Fodinicurvata sp. EGI_FJ10296: one gene and its partner. The protein of the gene in region 1 interacts with the protein of each later gene in a pairwise test. Links are inferred from orthologs where the notes say so. Each region holds a gene or a part of one and is shown on either strand. Other genes may lie near its edges. The genes, in order: ABZ728_RS19400 and ABZ728_RS13900.

Region 1 (3,050 bases):
CCAGTGAATAGCAGTGGATGCATTCGATGGCAGCGGCAACGCGCAGGGCACAGCCATGGGCAACACCGAAAAGATCCGCACTGGACAGCACGAGGAACGGCCGTAACCGTTTGCCGCCCCCCAGCACCGCATAGCGCATGGCATCGGAAAGGCGTGCTTCGGGGCCGCGCAGCCGGGGCAACAGGCGATTGAGGACGACTTCCACCTGTTCGGCAGCGTCGGCCATCAGGCTCTGGACCTCGTCGCCGGCCTTCGGGGTATGGTTTGATGTCATTGGATGTCGGCGCTTTCGGCCGTGACGGTACCGTCGGAGTCGCGCGTGATTTTCTCGACCTTGGCCTGTGCTTCCCGCAGTTTGGCTTCGCAATGGGCACGCAACGATGCGCCGCGCTCGTAAGCGGCGATCGCGTCGTCGAGCTTCACCTCTCCACTTTCGAGTCGGCGCACGATGGCTTCCAATTCGGCCAGGGCGTCTTCGAAACTCATCTTGTCGATCTTTGGCGGCTGAGTGGATTGCCCGGCCATGGATACTCCCGACGAAAAAAGCGACGTTCCTGAACATCATCGCAGCCCGCCGGCCATCCGGCGGCTGCGGTCCGGCCACACTCTAGGCAAGGCACGCGGTCGTAGCAAGCGGTGCGACGTTAACACTGCCGCGCCGCGGGATCATGCCTCCATCAGAAGGCGCAAATGCCGGGCGACGCTGTGGGCAAGGGCGTCGAGATGATAGCCCCCTTCCAGGACCGAAACCAGGCGGCTGCCGCAAAGTTCATCGGCCGCCGTCATGATCCGCCGCGTGACGGCCTCGTAGTCGTCTTCGGTCCATGCGAGCCCTGCCAACGGGTCGAGCCGATGTGCGTCGAATCCGGCCGAAATGATGATCAATTCCGGATGGAACGTCCGAAGCGCCGGCAGGATGCGCTCGTCGAAGGCGGCCAGCATCGCAGCACCGTTGGAGCCCATAGGCAGTGGTGCATTGACGATGGTATTGTGGTCGCCCCGCTCGTCGGCGCGGCCGGTGCCGGGAAAGATGTGCTCTTGATGGGTCGAGCCGTAGAACAGATCCGGGCGTTTCCAGAAAATTTCCTGTGTTCCGTTCCCGTGGTGAACGTCGAAATCCAGGACCGCCACCCGCTCCATGCCATGGTGATGGACGGCATGATGCGCCGCGATTGCGGCATTGTTGAAAAAGCAGAACCCCATTGCCCGGTCGCTTTCGGCATGGTGACCGGGCGGACGAACGGCGCAGAACGCGTTGCGCAGGGTTCCGGCCGCGACGCCGTCCACGGCGGCGCAGGCGGCGCCGACGGCATGCAGTGCGGAGGTGAGTGTTGTCGGGCAGGCAACGGTGTCGCCGGTGATCATCGCAAGCCCCGATTCCGGCATCGCCGCCTGAACCCGCTGCAGATGGTGTGCCGCGTGGACGCCGAGTATCTGGTCTTCGGTTCCGGCGGGCGCCTCGATCCGTTCGAGCAAGGCAAAGGCCTCGTCCTCCAGCACGCGGTGAACCGCCGTCATCCGTTCCGGCCGTTCCGGATGGCCGGCGCCGGTATCGTGACCGAGGAAGCTTTGATGCTGAAATAAAGCCGTCTGCATTACCAACCTGTTGTGTTCGTGACCTGTTTCGCTGACATCGATCGCGGGAGCATCGCGTCAGGAGCCTTTCGAGCCCTTTACGATACTGAGTGTGATGGTGCCATCGGTGGCTGTGTCCATAGAGTCGAGCCGATGGCCGGCGGCGTCGCAGAATTCCGGGAAATCCCGTCTGGCTGCCGGATCGCTCGCGGTCACCAGCAGCCGGTCGCCGGGCTGGGCGGATTCAAGGGCCCGCCGTGCCTTCAGGACGGGCAGCGGGCATTTCAGTCCCCGGGCATCGAGGCGGTGCTGCGACATGCGATTTACGACTCGTTGTCAATGGTGCCGACCGGCAAAACAGCAGTGCTGCGATCTTAATGGATAATAGGGCGAAGCGGCGCAAAGAAAAATGCAAGCAGTGAAGGAACTTCGCGCCGACACTGTTGTTCATATACGAAGCCGTATCACATTGAGCCGTGAGCGAGCCGGGCAAGCAACGGGTCGTGTGCGGACGTACAGCAGCGGGGAAACCGGATGGGACCGATGCAGCCATTTCAGGATGTGCCGCGCCAGGGTCAAAACGTGCCATTCCAGGAATTGTGCGAAAACGCCGGCCACGCGTCGACGCTCCTGAAGGCGATCGGCAATGAGCGACGACTCCGCATCCTTTGTCATCTCTCTCGCGGGGAGCACGCGGTTGGCGAATTGGAGCCGTTGGTCGGGTTGAGTCAGTCGGCCCTGTCCCAGCATCTGGCGCGCCTGCGCGAGGATGGACTGGTTGCGACCCGCCGTTGCGCTCAGACGGTATTCTACGGATTGAAGGGGGATGCGGCGGTCACGGTCATGAAAGCGCTGGAGTCGCTTTTCGAAGACGGCTATGGCCCCGAACCGGTTCCGGAATCGGGAGGTCGTCGTTCGCCGGTCGATCGCCACGTTGATCGGACCGATGGGCGCGAGCTTTTGGCCGGCACGGCAATGGATCGAACGCCATAGGCCAGCAACAGGCACCAACCCGCAATCATGGCCAGTCCGCCGAACGGGGCGGCACCGGCGACGGCCGTGCCGAACGCCGAAGCATACAGAGCGACGGCGAATACGGCGGCGCCCGGGCCGATCAGCCAGACAGCCCCCGATAGCAGCACGCGGCCTCGTCCAATGGACGGAGTCCGGTCGGCCAGCGCCGCGAGTCCGACCAGCGCACCGGCATGAGCCAGCTGAAATGTGCTGCCTGTTGTGATTGACGTGGCGGAGTGTTCGCCCGATCCGCCATGGGCGCCGATGGCGCCCATGGCGACGGCCAGCAGTCCGTTGATTGCCGCCATTACGGTGCCGGCGGCGACGGTCGTACCCATTTTTGTCCCCATTTCCGCACCATCCGCCGTCCGGTATCGATAAGGATTTGCATTTGGCTTTGACGCTCATAGCATCCGGCCTGTAGCGGTGCCGCGCCCGGCATCAATTTGTCGCATCAGAGA
Region 2 (3,155 bases), on another replicon or contig:
GGGTCGACGTCTTCCAGTGTCTCCGGCCCATCATCGGCTTTCTTCGGCGCGGCGTAATAGTACGCGTCCTGATAGTCGATGGGCGGAAACCTGACCTTTGACCAATCCGGCTCGGGCATTTCCAGCCATGTCCGATATGCCTTCAACCGCAATTCGAGCAGCCAATCGGGCTCGTGCTTCTTCGCGGAAATCAAACGGACAATATCCTCGCTGAGCCCCTTGGGCGCGAGATCCATTTCGATATCAGTGGAAAAACCGTATTTGTACTTATTATTGGTTACCGATTCCACTTGTTCGATCGTTTCCGTGACCGCAGCCATACCCGCTCCTCATCTCCGGCGTGTCGTCGGGGCTGCTGCCCCGAATTCCCTATCGCACCAGTCAAGTAATGCATCCAAGGCACAACGGCAAGGGTTGCCAGACTGTGCCGCGTCACCAAGCCCGGAATGTCAGGCATTCCGGATATTCATTCATCTTCCGTCTGTATATCGGCGGGACGGAAAGACCGCCAGTCAGCCGGTCGCTGAACCTGATTACCCGACCAACACACTGGGGTATAGCATAGCCCGCTCGGTAAAAAAACCCGATTGACGCGATTACCGACCCTGCCGCTAGCCCATCATGTTGATGGTCGCCGACGGCAGCGTCAGCCTCAGCCCGTCCAGCCCTTCCGTCATGATGATCTGGCAGCCGAGCCGCGACGTCCGCGTCACGCCAAAGGCCAGGTCCAGCATGTCTTCCTCGTCGTCCTGGATCGGCTCCAGGCGAGCGCTCCAGGCCGGGTCGACGATGACATGGCATGTGGAACAGGCGAGCGACCCCTCACAGGCGCCCTCGATATCGATATCGTTCTGTTGCGCAATTTCCAGCACCGAAAGCCCGACCGGTGCGTCAACCTCTCGCGCCTCGCCCGAGGGCTCGATGAATACTATCTTGGGCATCCTGTTTCCAGACTCATGACGAATTTTCGATTATCGGCGCGGGATTTTCTGCCTGCTGCGGTTTCAGGCGGCGCCGCGGACAACCCCGTTTTCTCCGGGCGCGAGGCGTGCATGAAGCCGCCGCCAGACATCGACCAGCCGATCGATGTCGGCCTCTGTCGTAGTCCAGCCGAGACTGACCCGGATGAATGTCCCGGCCGTGTCGGCATCGAAGCCCATGGCAAGCAGCACGGGACTCGTCCTGACCTTTCCGGATGAGCAGGCGGACCCTGCGCTGAGGGCGACCCCTTCGAGATCGAAGGCCATCACCTGCGTTTCGGCCTTAACCCCCGGCATGGAAACGCACAAGGTATTTCCGACCCCGCTTGCCCCTTCACCCGCCACGATCGCCTCGGGCACCGCCGACCTGATTGCCGACACGGCGCGGTCCCGCAGTACCCCCAGCCGCTCTGCGTCACCGGCTTCGAATGCCGCCAATGCTGCGTCGAACCCGGCGTGGAATCCGGCAATCGCAGGCAGGTTCTCCGTGCCCGGCCGACGGCCGCCTTCCTGTCCGCCGCCGCGCATCCTTGCCGCTGGCACCGGCCCGCCGGGGACGACGACCACACCGATGCCCGGCGGCCCGCCGAATTTGTGGCCCGACAGCGTGACGATATCCGCACCCGCGACGGCACCGGCCAAATCCAGTCGACCGACCGCCTGTGCGGCATCGCAGTGCAGACGGACGCCCGCTTCGCGGCAAAGGGCGGCAATCTCGCCGATCGGGTTGATCACGCCGGTCTCGTTGTTGACGGCCATCGCCGAAACCACGACCGCTCCCGGATCCGTCATTGTCGCAAGTCTTGCCGCCAGCCTATCGATGTCGATCGTTCCCGCGGCGGAAACCGGCAGGGTTTCATGCGCCCAGGCGGCGACGCTGTCATGCTCGGTCGCCCCGGCCAGCACCGTCTTTGCGCCGGCAAGGGCCAGCGCATTGCCTTCTGTTGCTCCGGAAACGAATGTGACCCGGTCCGCCGCCACATCGAACACGCCGGCGACGCGGCGTCGGCAGCGCTCGACCGTCGCGCGCGCGCCGCGGCCGACACCGTGGACGCTGGAAGGATTGCCGCCGGTGTCGAGCGCGGCCACCAGTGCAGCGCGGGCTTCCGGGCGAATCGGGGTGGTCGCATTATGATCGAGATAGATCGGCGGCGGTCGAACAGTCATCTTCGGCGTGAATCCCGCAGCATTGAAGCAGCTTACTGAACCGCGACCTTTTTCGGCTCGGTCATCTCGGGTCCCGGGTCGGATCCGGAGTCGCGCTCAGGCTCGCTCACCGCCAGGCCTGACAGCGAGAAAACCCGGCTGGCGCCGAGAACGCGGCGACTCAGGACATCTTCGAGCGTCACCGACGACAGGAACAGATGAATCTGCGTGCCCAGCTCCTCCCACAAATCGTGAGTGAGGCACCGGGATTTATCCGAGTGGCAACCGGCCGAACTGCTGGGAGAACACCGGGTTGCCCTGATCGGTTCGTCCACGGCAACGATGATATCCGATATCCGCAACCGATCGGGTTCGCGGCCGATCAGATATCCGCCACCCGGTCCCCGCACGCTGCGCACCAACCCGCCCCGGCGCAATTTGGCGAACAATTGCTCCAGATAGGACAGGGAAATCTCCTGACGCTGGGCAATGTCCGCGAGGGCCACCGGATGATCGCGCCCGCTTCTCGCGAGGTCGACCATCGCCATGACGGCATAGCGTCCCTTGGTACTGAGTTTCATTGACCTGTTCCTGTGAATCGCCTGACCGGCACTTCGTCCGCCTGGACCTCCGGCGGCGGCATGCTTTCGTCTGCGACTCCATCTCCGGAGCTTGTACCGGTCGCGGCCCCCGCGCCGCCCTTTGTGCTGTCACCCTCCAGCCTGTCGAGCCGTGAGCGCAACGCATTCACTTCGTCCCGCAGCGTGCAAATCGTTCGGGCGACCGGATCGGGAATGTCGCGGCACGGCGTTCCATAGGGCAAGAACGATTCGGCTGCGTCGCCCCTGCTCTGCCGTTCGGGGCGCAGCATTCGGGCCGGCACGCCGACGGCCGTATAGCCCTCGGGGACGTCGCGCAAAACGACCGCGTTCGCGCCGACACGCGCATTGCGGCCGACCGTTAACGGTCCGAGAATGGTTGCATTGGCCCCGACAATGACGCCGTCGGACAATGTCGGGTGCCGCTTGC

What was found.
Region 2: the proteins of ABZ728_RS19400 (region 1) and ABZ728_RS13900 interact in binary tests that used the Escherichia coli proteins (3 or more experiments, as listed by UniProt). The link is inferred for Fodinicurvata sp. EGI_FJ10296 from one-to-one orthologs.

The regions. Positions count from the first base shown.
Region 1 is NZ_JBFCVL010000009.1:174,728-177,777, forward strand. Bases 274-3,003 are described here. They hold ABZ728_RS19400 (sulfurtransferase TusA family protein), read right to left. Parts: upstream 1,894-3,003; coding sequence 1,654-1,893; downstream 274-1,653. Other genes in these bases: ABZ728_RS19385 (polyprenyl synthetase family protein), read right to left, coding at 274-274; ABZ728_RS19390 (exodeoxyribonuclease VII small subunit), read right to left, coding at 274-525; ABZ728_RS19395 (histone deacetylase family protein), read right to left, coding at 667-1,596; ABZ728_RS19405 (metalloregulator ArsR/SmtB family transcription factor), read left to right, coding at 2,158-2,568; ABZ728_RS19410 (DUF423 domain-containing protein), read right to left, coding at 2,451-2,939. In the rest of the region: more of ABZ728_RS19385, read right to left, coding at 1-273; more of ABZ728_RS19390, read right to left, coding at 271-273. UniProt on the Escherichia coli protein: Sulfur carrier protein involved in sulfur trafficking in the cell. Part of a sulfur-relay system required for 2-thiolation during synthesis of 2-thiouridine of the modified wobble base 5-methylaminomethyl-2-thiouridine (mnm(5)s(2)U) in tRNA.
Region 2 is NZ_JBFCVL010000006.1:26,805-29,959, reverse strand. What follows is about bases 77-2,911. They hold ABZ728_RS13900 (aminotransferase class V-fold PLP-dependent enzyme), read right to left. Parts: upstream 2,148-2,911; coding sequence 1,005-2,147; downstream 77-1,004. Other genes in these bases: cysE (serine O-acetyltransferase), read right to left, coding at 2,704-2,911; ABZ728_RS13895 (Rrf2 family transcriptional regulator), read right to left, coding at 2,180-2,707; ABZ728_RS13905 (ferredoxin family 2Fe-2S iron-sulfur cluster binding protein), read right to left, coding at 612-941; sufB (Fe-S cluster assembly protein SufB), read right to left, coding at 77-320. Also shown: more of sufB, read right to left, coding at 1-76; more of cysE, read right to left, coding at 2,912-3,155. UniProt on the Escherichia coli protein: Master enzyme that delivers sulfur to a number of partners involved in Fe-S cluster assembly, tRNA modification or cofactor biosynthesis. Catalyzes the removal of elemental sulfur from cysteine to produce alanine.